Regions from separate parts of the Marinomonas profundi genome, predicted to be linked through region 1. Evidence: predicted binding sites of a transcription regulator. Region 1 holds the regulator's gene; the other holds the start of a gene.
What was found. Region 1 encodes PhoB, which activates phosphate uptake and scavenging genes when phosphate is short. Its sites were predicted from a motif close to TGTCATANNNNTGTCANA; they were not measured.
Positions count from the first base shown of each region.

Region 2: a site for PhoB is predicted at 6,429-6,446, ahead of J8N69_RS09165 (bifunctional 2',3'-cyclic-nucleotide 2'-phosphodiesterase/3'-nucleotidase). Genes of this name have one in related genera too.

Region 1 covers NZ_CP073013.1:1,621,725-1,629,365, forward strand. Annotated here, with positions in the region: gene J8N69_RS07615 (HDOD domain-containing protein) at 1-516, shown strand, start outside; gene J8N69_RS07620 (chorismate--pyruvate lyase family protein) at 523-1,083, shown strand; gene ubiA (4-hydroxybenzoate octaprenyltransferase) at 1,080-1,934, shown strand; gene phoB (phosphate regulon transcriptional regulator PhoB) at 2,019-2,714, shown strand; gene phoR (phosphate regulon sensor histidine kinase PhoR) at 2,711-4,039, shown strand; gene J8N69_RS07640 (response regulator) at 4,201-5,046, opposite strand; gene cysZ (sulfate transporter CysZ) at 5,046-5,825, opposite strand; gene J8N69_RS07650 (peptide ABC transporter substrate-binding protein) at 6,194-7,641, shown strand, end outside.
Region 2 covers NZ_CP073013.1:1,967,231-1,974,871, reverse strand. Annotated here, with positions in the region: gene J8N69_RS09190 (GNAT family N-acyltransferase) at 1-44, shown strand, start outside; gene J8N69_RS09185 (hypothetical protein) at 46-195, opposite strand; gene J8N69_RS09180 (isoamylase early set domain-containing protein) at 536-841, shown strand; gene betB (betaine-aldehyde dehydrogenase) at 1,135-2,592, shown strand; gene betA (choline dehydrogenase) at 2,640-4,307, shown strand; gene J8N69_RS09165 (bifunctional 2',3'-cyclic-nucleotide 2'-phosphodiesterase/3'-nucleotidase) at 4,403-6,337, opposite strand; rRNA gene rrf (5S ribosomal RNA) at 7,297-7,411, opposite strand; rRNA gene J8N69_RS09155 (23S ribosomal RNA) at 7,618-7,641, opposite strand, start outside.

The DNA.
Region 1 (7,641 bases):
TGGTTAGGCTCGGTTTCCAACGCGGTACTCATGGAATCCTTGGCAAAAGCCATGCCGGCACAACAGCGCCCTAAACTTGGCCATGCTTATCTCGCGGGTTTACTGCACAATTTTGGCTACTTAGCGATAAGCACTATTTTGCCACCGCATTTTTCGATTCTATCGCGTTATCAAGAAGCCAATGCTCACTTGCCCTCAGAGCTGATTGAAATGCAAATACTGCACTTCACCAAAGAGCAGTTAGGGTCGTGGTTATTACGTTATTGGAGCCTACCTGACAATATCTGGACCGCCATTCGTTACAGTAAAAAGCCCCATTATTATGGCGAACACGCCCTGTTAGCCAAGTTACTTTACCTCTCCCATCAGCTGCGCAATGACGGGGAGATTGACCCTTCGGTGTTATTAGAAATTGGGCTGACGCTTGAAGAAGCGCAAGCCTGTCGGGAAAAGGTCTATCAATCGTCAGCAGAGCTACATAAAATGGTCGCTTTGATCAATAAAATGAACACTTAACGTTTTATGACAATCATGAATCCTCTAGCCGCCCAACAATTTGACTATCGCTGGGCGCCCATTCATCGTGTTAATAAAACCAAGGCTCCCAAAACGTTATGGCCATGGCTGATCACTCACGCTTCTTTAACGACCAAGCTGCAATCCTTGGGAGAACTCACGGTCGAGGTGATTGAAGACGCTTGGGGCACGCCAACCTCTCGAGAAAAAAAACGCCTCAACTTACGCCCTAGAGAAGCCGCCAGAATCCGCACTGTGCTGCTCAAGGTAGACGGTAAAGCTGTCATTTATGCGCGCTCTATTATTCCCGCTAGGTCTTTACAAGGCCATTGGCGACAGGTAAAACATTTAAAAAACAAACCCTTGGGTGGTTATTTGTTCCAGCACAGATCACTCATTCGCAGCCCTATTGAAGTCACTCAATTACCAAAACGCATGTTCCCCGATCAGCACACCGCCTTATGGGCAAGGCGTTCTGTGTTCCACCAATATGGCCCTGGAATACTGGTAAATGAGGCTTTTTTTGATGAAATAAACCAACTAAAAACACCGTTTGGATTGTTATGAACAAACTTAAAGATTACGCAGAATTAACCCGATTTAACCGCCCTATTGGCTCTCTGCTGCTATTGTGGCCGACATTATGGGCATTATGGTTAGCCGCCGAAGGCCTGCCTCAGTGGCATCTGGTGATAATTTTTGTCATAGGCGTTTTTAGCATGCGTTCAGCCGGTTGTGTCATTAACGACTACGCCGATAGAAAAATCGATGGCTTTGTTGATCGTACTAAAAACCGCCCGCTGCCCGCGGGGCGAGTATCGGAAAAAGAAGCCCTAATGCTGTTTGCCGCACTGTCTCTTTTGAGTTTTATCCTGGTACTGTTTACCGATCTGCGGACGATTTTACTGTCGTTCGTTGGTTTGGGTCTTGCTGCACTGTACCCCTTTATGAAACGATATACCCATCTGCCTCAGCTTTTTTTGGGGTTAGCGTTTTCTTGGGCGATCCCCATGGCATACAGTGCACAAGGCGGCCATTTAGCAGACCCTGAACTGTGGATGCTGTTTGTCGCCAATTGCTTTTGGACCATTGCCTACGACACTTACTACGCCATGACAGACCGCCCAGACGACTTAAAAATTGGCGTCAAATCCACGGCGATTTTATTTGGCCAATATGACTTATTTGTCATCGTTTGCTTACAAGGACTGACCTTGTCTTTGATGACATGGATTGGTGTGCTGGCGGAACTGCATTGGCTCTATTTTGTGTCGCTGATCGTCTGTATCGGATTGTTTTATCAGCAATTTAAACAAGCAAAAGAGCGTGAACGCCAAGCCTGCTTTCGCTCCTTTTTAGACAACAATCGCGTTGGTTACTGTATCTTTATCGGTTTAGCAGTAAGCTATTTTATGTAATATATGGCAAAGTTGTGACAATGTAATCGAATTGTCACATTTGACCGCTTTAATAAAACCGTTCCTGAGATGAGGGTATATCCTGTGACCGGTAAAAAAGTATTAATTATTGATGACGAATCTTCCATACGCGAAATGATTGCTATTGCACTTGAAATGGCAGGTTATGAATATTTGGAAGCCGAAAATATACAACAAGCCCACGAAATCATCGTGGACCATAGGCCCGACCTTATTTTGGTCGATTGGATGATGCCCGGTGGTAGCGGTATCGAATTGACTCGTCGCCTAAAGAAAGACAGCACCACGGCCGAAATTCCGGTCATCATGCTGACCGCAAAAAGCGAAGAAGACAATAAAATCCAAGGCTTAGAAGTCGGTGCGGATGACTACATCACCAAACCTTTCTCACCGCGTGAACTGGTCGCTCGACTCAAAGCCGTGCTACGCCGAGCGACCCCTCAAGGGGTTGACGAGCCGATAGAAATAGAAGGCTTGCTACTCGACCCCATTAGTCAGCGCGTCACCATAGGCAGCCGCCCGTTAGACATGGGGCCGACAGAATACCGTCTACTCAAATTCCTGATGACGCACCAAGAACGTGCTTATTCACGGGCGCAGCTACTGGATCAAGTCTGGGGTGGCAATGTCTACGTTGAAGAGCGCACGGTTGACGTTCATATACGTCGTTTACGCAAAGCCATCGGTGGCTCCCATGATTTCTTGATACAAACCGTACGAGGAACAGGCTACCGCTTCTCAGCAAAAAGGTCTTTATGAAAACCATGTGGCGAAACACCATTATTGCTTGGCTAAGCGGTTTAGCCGCTTGCATTGTCATTGGCCTGATTATCGGGCAATTACTGGGTGTTTTGCTGCTCTACGTCTTAGGCTCTTTGTACTGGCAGCTTTATCAGCTGTATCAATTTCAGAATTGGTTACGCTATGCTGGCCGAGCGGCACCGCCAGAAGCCAGTGGCATTTGGGGCGAAGTGTTTGATGCCGTCTATCGGCTACAAAAAAAACAACGCAAATCCAAGCGCCGCATGCGCCAAGCACTAACCCGCATCGAAAGCTCCACCACCGCCTTAAAAGAAGGCGTCATCATGGCCGACAATCAAGGCAATTTAGAATGGTGGAACAATTCCGCCGCGCACTTTCTAGGTTTACAGCGCCCGATTGACCGTGGCCAAGCCATTACCAATATTGTGCGTAACCCAGAATTTTTCCGTTACTTCAGCCAAAAACGCTTTGGCGAACCATTAATTATCAAATCACCCGCCAAAGATGGCGTGTATCTGGAAATTCAAACCACGCTGTACGACAAAAACGACCACCTGATTTTTGTCCGTGACGTGACCCGCTTACACTTGCTAGAGCAAATGCGCAAAGACTTTGTCGCCAACGCCTCCCATGAGCTAAAAACCCCCCTTACCGTCATAAAAGGCTATTTAGAAACCCTCAGCCTGTTTAAAGACAACCTGCCAAAAAGCATGCAGAAAGGCATCGATAATATGTCTGATCAATCAGACCGAATGGAGCAACTCATTGAAGATCTACTCTTACTGTCGCGCTTAGAAGGCAACGACAAACGTGAGGAAAGTCAATGGTTTAACCTGATCGATGTGGTGCACGCAATCAGCAATGTCACCGCGCCTATGCTGACAGACAAACACACACTGTCTGCAGACATTCCTGACGATGCGCGCATTTATGGCTCTTATAAAGACTTATACAGCGCCTTCTCGAACCTGATCGTCAACGCCATTAAGTATTCACCCGATGGCGGAACGATTCAAATAAAGTGGGAATCCGGCGAGTTTAACGGCGTGTTTTCAGTGAAAGATTCAGGATTGGGCATAGAACCAAGATACATCCCCAGACTCACAGAACGCTTCTTTCGGGTTGATAAAGGCCGAGGTTCAAAAACCGGTGGCACAGGGCTTGGCTTAGCCATCGTCAAACATGTGTTATTGCACCATGACGCCAAATTACACATTCGCAGCCAACCCGGCGTAGGCAGTACCTTTTCTTGTTACTTCCCCGCCAATCGTACCCGAATCGATACGATTCCAGCGCTGCCAACTCCTATAGACAATAATTAAGGTTCGCCAAGTAATTAAGTGTACCCCAGCCTCCCCCTTTGCAAGGGGGAGGAGCTAGATCGACGCTCCACTTTTATCTTCAAGGGAAGGTGTTAGATTAAGATCTATTCCCTCCCCCTTATCTTCAAGGGGAGGGTTAGGGAGGGGTTGATAATGGGGATTTATAAGCTATCAAACAACCGGCTAATAAACGTCTCTTTTTCGCTGTCTTGGTCAATCAGGCTCAAGATCACGGTCAAGAAGGTGGAATCGTGTTTTTTCTCTGACGTAGCCACTGATTGAACATAGTAGTTGAGCCGGTTGACCTTGCTGTCAAACTCCAAATCCAATACGGCTTGCCCCAGTACTTGCGGCACCACATCGTCACTTTTAATAAACATGGTCGCTTCCATTTTGCTGAATTGAATAATCATGCAGCGAAATTGTTTGCCTTCAAAGCGCACCATAGTGGGTATTTTGACGTCTTTTACCGTGGGGACTGGCGCATCAGGCGTGGTGATTTTTGCGCTTTGAGCCGGAGCCGCTGACTTTCCGGCCCCCATCAATACATCCAACGACGCCGAGCTGACACCGCCCGGCGTATTCGACTCACGTGGCCGCTGAGAAGACAGTTTGTTCTCTATGCTGTGTTTCTTGGCCGCCGAAAAGACCTTATTGATAAGCTGCTCACTGGAAAAAGGCTTGCCCAGATAATCCGTCACGCCAGCCTGTACTGCTTCCACCACATGGCTTTTATCGCCACGGCTGGTAATCATCACAAACGGCACATTTTCTTTTTTATATTTGGGCTGTTCTCGACACCATTTGAGCAATTCCACACCCGTCATTTCAGGCATTTCCCAATCACACAACACCATATCAAATTGATGTTTTGTCATCATTTGCTGTGCTTTTCGACCATTTACCGCATCTTCTATCACACAAGCAGGAAACTGCTTACGCAACGTTCTGCGAATCAAATCACGGGTAAAAGAGGCGTCATCCACGACCAATATTTTTAACGACATCACAAAGTTCCATCAGTGCGATCCAGCCAGGTAGAAACCTTCTCCTGCTCAGATCTAAATACCGAAATCCACAATAGTGTGGCCGCAACAACGGCGATCGGCATCACAAATAAATTGAAAAAAGGAATAGTCAAACTGACCATCACCATTCCACCAAATGTCCAACATAACAAAGGCTTGGAGCGTAATGCCATTCTCATATTATGGAATGTCACCTTGTTATTATCAAAGGCGTAATCCATATACTGCAACGCTAACATCCAAGCAGAAAAAGACAATAACAACACAGGAGCGATCACATTCACAAGTGGAATAAAAGACAACAGCAGCAGTAATATAAAACGTGGCAGAAAATAACCTATTTTTTGGCACTCTCGCAGCAAACTACGCCCCACCATCGCCATGATAACGCCCATGGTTAAACGTTCATCAAACACCCTACCGGTTTCTTTTTCCTCTACTTTTTCCGCCAAAAAGGCCATAAAAGGTGCCGCCAAAATATTCACGCCCACCGAAAAGCTATAAAACAAAAGCACCGTAATAATGGCACCAAAAATAAGATAAAACAGCCAATTTAAAAAAGACACCCACTCCGGCACATACCCCATGGCGTAACCTAATAAGTCTTGGAAATACCCAAACGCCAGCATGTAAATAAGCGCCATCAAGGCAAAGTTGGCCAATAACGGAATCAATATAAACACCCTTAAATCTTTTGACAGAACCAAAGGCAACGCTTTCAGAAAAGCCCCTGCGGCTTTAAATGGTTGAGTAATCACGGTCTGTAACACCTTTTAATGTGAGTCGTTTAATGTGAATCGTTTAATAGAATCGCCGTAAGCGCCACAGAATATCATGACGACTTTCGCGGCTCCACAAAGCCTTTCAAATAACAAAGCCTTTCAAATGACAAAGTAGCGACCCGCTCGGTCTATGCGAATGCAACGCCTGCGCGCAACAAGCCCTTGCCATTAGGTTTTGACAAAACTGACATTTACTAGACGCATGACCCGATACGCAATTTCGATTGTGACCCTTGGCAAATTGATGAACTATGAAACCACAAGGCGGATACAAGAGTGCAGATATCACGCCTAACAATAAAAAATGCACGCACCAAATTTCACTCATAAGGAACTGAATAACAATGAAAAAAACATTGCTCGCCAGCGCCATTCTGGCCACCTCTCTTTTTGCTCTACACGCCCACGCCGCTGACGTCCCGGCTGGGGTCGAATTGGCTGCGAAACAAGAACTCGTGCGTGGTGGTGGTGCCGAGCCCGCCACCCTTGACCCACAAAAAATGGAAGGCACGCCCGGTTCGATTCGATCAAAAGACCTGTTCGAAGGGTTATATAACCAAGATGCCGACGGCAACCAAATACCCGGCGTTGCGACAAGCTTTGATGTAAACGCCGACAACACCCAATACACCTTCCACCTACGCAAAGACGCCAAATGGTCTAATGGCGACCCAGTAACCGCGGAAGACTTTGTTTACGCGTTTACCCGTGCCGTTGATCCGGCGCTTGCTTCGCCATACGCTTGGTTCATGGAAATCCCGTCGATTGTGAACGCCACTAGCATCATTGCTGGCGAAGCGGAGCCGTCAACCTTGGGCGTAAAAGCCCTAGACGCTTACACTTTCCAAGTGACCCTTGAGCGCCCTGTGCCTTACTTTGTCAAAATGACCTCGCACCAAACCATGTTCCCCGTCCCCAAAAAAGTGGTCGAGAAATGGGGTGATGATTGGACGAAACCAGAACACATGGTGTCGAACGGCGCCTATAAAATGGACGAATGGATCGTCAACGAGAAGATGGTTTTCACGCGTAACAAACACTATTGGAATGACGCCAAAACCATCATCAACCAGGTTACCTATTTGCCCATTGAATCGCCTAACGCCGAGCTGAAACGCTTTCAAGCGGGTCAAATGGATTTGAGTTATGAAATCCCAAACGACCACTTCAAACAGTTGATGCGCGATATGCCTGATAACGTTGTGGTGACACCAAAATTGGGGACTTACTACTACCAATACAACCTCACCAAAGCGCCCTACAATGACGTTCGCGTACGCAAAGCCTTGTCTTATGCCATCGACCGCGACGTGATTACCCAGTTTGTGACCGGCACAGGCGAGCTGCCTGCGTATTCCTTTACGCCAGAAGTGGTTAATGATTTCTCACCCGCCACGCCAGAATACGCCACTTGGACACAAAAAGAGCGTAACGAAAAAGCCAAAGCGTTATTAGCCGAAGCCGGCTACAGCTCAAGTAACCCGCTGTCTTTTAGCTTGCTGTACAACACCAATGAAAATCACAAGAAAATCGCCATTGCGATTGCCTCAATGTGGAAAAAAACCCTAGGCGTTAACGTCACCTTAGAGAACCAAGAGTGGAAAACCTACCTAGAAAGCAAAAAGCATCAGCAATTTGATATTGCCCGTGCGGGCTGGATTGGCGACTACAATGAAGCCTCTACCATGTTAGACCTGCTCACCACCACGCACGGTAATAACGACGGCAAATACAGCAACAGCAAATACGACCAGCTATTGCACGATGCTCGTACCATGCAGCACCCCGCTGC
Region 2 (7,641 bases), 350 kb from region 1:
CGAAAAACAAACGCTACCGAGGTCATAACCAAGTGAGTCATTAATTTACGATCTTGGATCGTGATGATGACCATGCGAATGATGGCGATGAGTATGATGAGCTGCTTGTTCAGGACGTTTAAAGAAAACCAAATAAACAATCTTGATAACCAGCATCACACTAAGCGCAATAAGAACGATCATTTGAATATCCATGAATCACCTCGTTATTTTTATTGGTGCACTTTGAGTATAGGACAGAAAACCGTCTCAAATGTGAATTTACGTCTTTATTTTGGACCGATGAAACAAGCCCCACAAGAGTGCAATATGCTCAAATATAAAACAAATACAGCGAGATAAAGCGCTAAAACATTTGATATAAAGCCACAAGAAAGACGGCGTACGAGTTTTTTTATTGATCAATGAATGAGTTAAGAAATATGGCGCAAGCCTTGCTTAGCTTTCACAACGTAAGCATAAAATTCATCCACACTCAGGCTTTTTCAGTAGCCTTAACTTTTTGTTTATCACTAGATAGACCTTGGAGCCGGAAATGATTGAAAAAACCTACCTAAAAACCAAACCTGAATGCAAAGTGAAATTTGCCCTACCTGCTGAAATCGTCGGTGACGCCAAAAACGTCGCTCTGGTTGGCGACTTTAATAACTGGGATGGCACCGCCAACCCAATGAAAAAACAAAAGTCTGGCGTGTTTGCCTCAACGCTAAATTTAGAGGTTGATCATAGCTATCAACTTCGCTATTTAATCGACGAGCAAAACTGGCTCAACGACGACATGGCCGACGCCTATGTTCCAAGCCCGGTAAGCTTCGACACAAACGGCGTCATCAGCCTGTAATACCCCTTTTAAACCTTCATACAGCGACTAATAGCACGTCTCGATCTCGAAATTCAGATCGGGACGTTCGTCTCTCAATACCGTCCTTTGTCCATCCTTTGACGCTTAATTACCCTAAACCGCTTTCACTCTATAACGTCATTTTTTTGCCCCAAAACCACTATTTCATGGATTCAGGCTGCAATTTATAGTCAAAATATGTACAATTGTTTTTATTAAACGCGCGTTTAATAAAAAATTCATTGGTCGGTGATCCCTGTAAGAACACCGAAACAGACGACAAGAGGCACATCATGGCACATCAGCAGCAATACATTCATGGCCGCTACCATGCATCTACCAGCGGTGAACACTTTGAGACAATCAACCCAGCCACAGGTGAGGTGATTGCGACAATCGAGCACGCAGGACAAGCCGAGCTAGATGCTGCCGTTGAGTCTGCAAAGCAAGGTCAAAAAGTCTGGGCGGCAATGAGCCCAGTGGAACGTGGCCGCATTCTTAAAAAAGCCGCTGACTTACTGCGTGAAAACAACGAAGCACTTGCCCGTCTGGAAGTATTAGACACTGGTAAGCCACTGCAAGAAGCCATTTGCGTGGACATTCAAACTGGCGCAGACGTGATCGAATATTACGCAGGCCTAACCGACAAGATCCAAGGTGATTACCAAGACCTTGGCAAGGGCAACTTCTTCTACACTCGCCGCGAACCACTCGGCATTTGTGCTGGTATCGGCGCATGGAACTATCCCATTCAAATCGCCATGTGGAAAGCTGGCCCTGCGCTCGCCGCTGGTAACGCAATGATCTTCAAGCCATCCGAAGAAACGCCACTGACCGCTCTTAAACTGGCGGAAATTTTCACTCAAGCTGGCTTGCCTGATGGTGTTTTCAACGTCATTCAGGGTGACGGTCGCACAGGCCAAATGATCACCGCACACCCAGGCATCGACAAAGTCTCTTTCACCGGCGAAGTCGGCACAGGCAAAAAAGTCATGGCCGCTTCGGCGCAATCGTTGAAACAAGTGACGATGGAATTGGGTGGCAAATCCCCCATGATTATCTTCCCTGATATGCCAGTGGATCAGGCGGTTTCTGCGGCAATGTTGGCGAACTTCTACACCCAAGGCGAAGTGTGCACCAACGGCACCCGTGTTTTCGTCCATGCCGACATGCTGGACGCCTTCACCAAAGAACTAAAAACGCGCACTGAGGCGATGATCATTGGCGATCCAATGGACATGAACACGCAAGTCGGCGCCTTGATTTCAAAAGATCACATGCAAAAAGTTTTAGGTTATATTCAAGCCGCCAAAGACGCCGGTGCAACCTTGTTGTGCGGTGGTTACCAAGTCACTGAAAACGGCTTAGACAAAGGCGCTTTTGTGGCGCCAACTGTCTTCACTGATTGCACCGACGACATGCCACAAGTGCGCGATGAAATCTTCGGCCCTGTCATGTCAGTGCTTAGCTTCACCGACGAAGACGAAGTGATTGCCCGTGCTAACGACACCAAGCTAGGACTGGCTGCAGGCGTTTTCACCAAAGACTTCGCGCGCGCTCATCGTGTAATTAATCAATTGCAAGCCGGTATTTGTTGGATCAACGCTTGGGGTGCTTCTCCTGCTGAAATGCCAGTGGGTGGTTACAAAGAATCTGGTATTGGTCGTGAAAACGGCATCGAAACCTTGTACCACTACACACAAAACAAGAGCGTCTTTGTCGATCTAAACGACATCGAAAGTCCTTACTAAGCGACTCTTACTCAATTAAGCGAGACTCTTATTAAAACGAGATAAGCATGACAAACGAAACGTACGATTACATTATAGTCGGCGCTGGCTCCGCGGGCTGCGTGTTAGCAGACCGACTGACAGAAAGTGGCGAACACAAGGTATTGCTATTGGAAATGGGCGGCTCAGATAAGAGCGTCTTTATCCAAATGCCAACCGCCCTGTCTTACCCAATGAACACAGAAAAATACGCTTGGCAGTTCCACACCGACAAAGAGCCGGGCCTTGATGGTCGTGAAATGCATTGCCCACGCGGCAAAGTATTAGGCGGTTCGTCGTCTATCAATGGCATGGTCTATGTTCGTGGCCACGCCTGTGATTTCGACCAATGGGAAGTAAACGGTGCCAAAGGTTGGAACTACCAAGCCTGTCTGCCCTATTTCAAAAAAGCTGAAACATGGAAAGGCGGCGCAGATTTGTACCGTGGCGGCAATGGCCCATTATCGACCAACAACGGCAACGACATGACTTATAACCCGCTTTACCAAGCCTTTATCGACGCGGGTGAAGACGCTGGCTACGGCAAAACCGACGACTACAACGGGTTTCGCCAAGAAGGTTTTGGCGCGATGCACATGACGGTGAAAAACGGCGTGCGTGCCTCTACGTCTAACGCCTATTTACGCCGAGCGATGCAACGCCCTAACCTGACGCTAAAAACCGGCGTTTTAAGCCATAAAGTGCTCTTTGATGATAAAAAAGCCATCGGTATTGAGTTCAGCAAAAACGGCCAAGTTCAACAAGTCACCGCCAACAAAGAAGTTATCTTGTCGGCAGGCTCCGTTGGCTCTCCGCAGTTATTACAACTGTCTGGTGTCGGGCCAAAAGACGTATTAGAAAAAGCCGGCGTCCCAGTGGTTCACGAACTGCCGGGCGTGGGTGAAAACCTACAAGACCATTTGGAAGTCTACTTTCAATACTACTGCAAACAACCGGTGACGCTAAACAGCAAGCTGGGCTTGATCAGTAAAGGCTTGATCGGCACACGCTGGATGCTGTTTAAAACCGGCTTAGGCGCGACCAACCACTTTGAATCTTGTGGTTTTATTCGCTCCCGCGCAGGTCTTAAATGGCCCAACATTCAATATCACTTCTTACCTGCTGCCATGCGTTACGATGGTCAAGCCGCCGTAGAAGGCCATGGCTTCCAAGTCCATGTCGGCCCAAACAAGCCAGAGAGTCGAGGTAAGTTATGGATCGAATCTGCTAATCCAGCGGCCAAACCGCGCATCTTGTTTAACTATCTTTCGACCGAGCAAGACAAACAGGATTGGCGCGATACCATTCGCCTAACGCGCGAAGTGCTGCAACAATCAGCTCTAGACCAATACCGTGGCGATGAAATCCAGCCGGGCATAAATATCCAGAGCGATGCAGACATCGACCAATGGGTAAAACAGAATGTGGAAAGTGCCTATCATCCATCTTGTACCTGTAAGATGGGCGACGACAACGACCCAATGGCGGTGTTGAACGAGCAATGCCAAGTGCGCGGCGTCGAAAGCTTGCGCGTGGTGGATTCGTCTATCTTCCCCACCATCACCAACGGCAACTTGAATGCGCCGACCATCATGGTGGCAGAAAAAGCCGCCGATATGATTCTTGGTAAAACCGCCTTGCCGAGCCTAAACGCTCCGGTTTGGATTCACCCTGAGTTTGAAAGTAAACAGCGGTAACTGCTCACTTTTTCTTTTAAAGCAATCAATTAGCGCATAAAAACGCCCGTATAACGTGAGTCATACGGGCGTTTTTATGCCTACAGCATTTAACGTTATTTTAGCCTAAATATCGCAAAGCCATTTTCATCCAAAGACTGATACGTCATGTTTTTACTAGCGGCCTCTTTTGCTTTTGGCGTCGTGGTAAACAAGACATTTGCCTTACCAAACCCAGTAAACGACCAGTTCCCATCGGCCGCTGGATTAATGGTTTTCTGACTCAGTAGATAATTCGCGACCACATCACGGTTCTTATCTGGCGCATCAATAACGATTGTCTCGCCATTGAGGTTTGGAAAATGACCGCCACCACCCGCACGGTAATTATTCGTCGCCACCAAGAACTCACCGCCCATGTTCAAAGGTTCGCCATTAAACATCACCTGAGTAATTCGATGTGCATCGTTATTCACTACTTCGCCATCGCCGTTGTAACGAGCAGGTTGTGTCACATCGATACGATACGAAATACCGTCGATCACATCGAAGTTATAGGTTGGGAACGACTGATTCACCAATTCTTGGGGCTGAGCAGACGTCGCATCGATTTGGTTAAACTGCCCAGCGGCAACTTCTAACCACGCTACTACTTGCGCGCCCGTTAACTTCACGACTTTTAAATCATTTGGGTAAATGTACAAATCGCTGACGTTTTTCAAGGCAATATCGCCTTTTGGCACATCCGTGTAGTACTCTGGGCCACCACGACCACCGGCTTTAAAGGGTGCCGCCGCAGACAAGATTGGCAAACCTTCATAAGACGTACCACGAACGATATTTTCCACATACCAAATCTGCGCGTTATTGACGATTTGAATAGAAGGGTCGTCTTGCACAAGAGCGAAGAAGCTATTGATATCGGCCGTGGATTCGCCCACTTTGCGGCGCATGTAAGCCAAGGTGCCTTCGTGCTCAGTTTCTACCGCTTCGTTAATACTTGCATCCGCTTCCACCAAAGCCACTGTATTACGGCCTTCGCGACGTGCAATCGCACGCACTTCAGCTTTGCCATCGGCCACTTTCCAACCATTGCCAGCTGGCTCAAGTTTTAAATCAATCACCCCAAGGTGAGAGCCCCAAAAACCCGGCATGGTAGCAGGCTTGCCAAATACCGTGCCTTTTTCGCTATCCACACCATCGAAGGCATCAAAGGCTTTATCGCCTGGAAAAATACGATGAGAGTGACCAAACAAAATCGCATCGATACCATCAACCTTCGCCAGATGATAAGAAGCGTTTTCCTCGCCTTTTAAATAAGGCGAATTCATCATGCCACTGTGCGGAATCGCGATAACCACATCCGCACCCTTGGCTTTCATTTCAGGCACGTACTTGTTGGCCGTTTCAATAATGTCTTTAGCAATAACTTTATGGGTCAAATTGTCTTTATCCCACGTCATAATTTGTGGCGGAACAAAACCAATGTAGCCTATTTTGACCGTTTGTTTATTACCGTCAGAATCGACAAAGGTTTTGTCTTTAATGAGATATGGCTGGAAATATGGCTGATCATTTGACGCATCATTGTCGCCATCATCCACATACACATTCGAATTAACATAAGGGAAATTAGCGCCACTTAAACTCTTCATCAAAAAGTCTAAACCGTAGTTAAACTCATGGTTACCGACATTACCCACATCGTAATCCAACAAATTCATCGCTTTATAAGCAGGGTGTGTCTCACCAAAGCGCAGCACACGACCTTTTGCCACATAATCACCCAACGGCGTGCCCTGTAATAAGTCACCATTATCCACCAATACAGAGTTCGTCACCTCAGCGCGGGCCGCTTTAATCAAAGTCGCCACACGAGACAAACCAACCGCATCGCTTTGCTTATCACCGTAGTAATCGTAATCCACCAAATTCATATGAATATCAGTGGTTTCCATGACTCGCAGGTCAATGGTAGAAGCCTGCGCCATCGTAGCAAGCAGCAAAGAAGAGGCAAACAGCGTCGCGCCCTTATGCACAAAAAACGTCATGACATTACTCCATTTATTCAAACATCGTTCTTATTGAAAAAATACTAACCAAAAAGTCAGCTTTAATGGTATGACGAATTTAAGCGAAATTCATGCCTTTTTGATGACATTAAAAAAACAGTACCCAAGGCATTGGCTTACGTCGAAAAAGCCGAGCCATGACAAGGAAGTAGATAAGTGCCTAAGTTATTAACATTAAAGCCCGCGGGGTTTTCCCATGGCAGTGAATAAATAAAAAACAGCCTTAACCAGCTACACGCGGTTAAGGCTATTTTTATGATTGCAGGTCTTGGTGTTGGATTTCCGCCTTCAAGGGTGTCGCTAAACGACTTCCGCAAACGACTTCCGCCGATCTTGTAGGTCGCGATTCATCCTGAAAAAATAGCATGCCGACAAAAACTCACCTCGACAAATTACGCCTTGTCGGGCTAAAGCCACGACCTACAAAAAAACAATATAAATCAATCAATTGCAGGATGAATAACGTCACACGTCTGATAACGGTCGTCCCTCCCTCATCAGGCCTACAAAACCTATCCAACCTTCGCAAAAGCTCGTCTTGGTGTTGGATTCGCGCTGACGCGTTGAGCCCGCGAAACAGGCGCAAGCGAATGAAATACCAAGACGAGTGTATTTCTGATTTTTCTACAGACAAAAAACTCACCTCGACAAATTACGCCTTGTCGGGCTAAAGCCACGACCTACAAAAACAATATAAATCAATCAATTGCAGGATGAATAGAGTCACACGCCTGATAACGGTCGTGCCTCCCTCATCAGGCCTACAAAACCTATCCAACCTTCGCAAAAGCTCGTCTTGGTGTTGGATTCGCGCTGACGCGTTGAGCCCGCGAAACAGGCGCAAGCGAATCGAACATCAAGGCGAGTGTGTTTCTGATTTTTCTACAGACGAAAAAAAGCCCTGACAGCGTTAGCTATCAGGGCTTTCTTAATGTAAAGCTTGACGACGACCTACTCTCACATGGGATCTCCCACACTACCATCGGCGATGGCGCTTTTCACTTCTGAGTTCGGGATGGGATCAGGTGGTTCAACGCCTCTATGATCGTCAAGCAATTCTGTTGCGTTCGTTCTGGCTGGACTTTTCGTCTCACCAAAACACGCGAAGACGTGCTTGGATCTTTAACAATTCTGTTTTGAAATAACAATAATCAAGTATTAAACCGATGCTCATCATGACTGATGCGTTATCGTAATCTGTGTCTCTATGTGTTTACTGTTCAACTTTCGTCTAGTCAGCAAAACCACTTTGGTGTTATATGGTCAAGCCTCACGAGCAATTA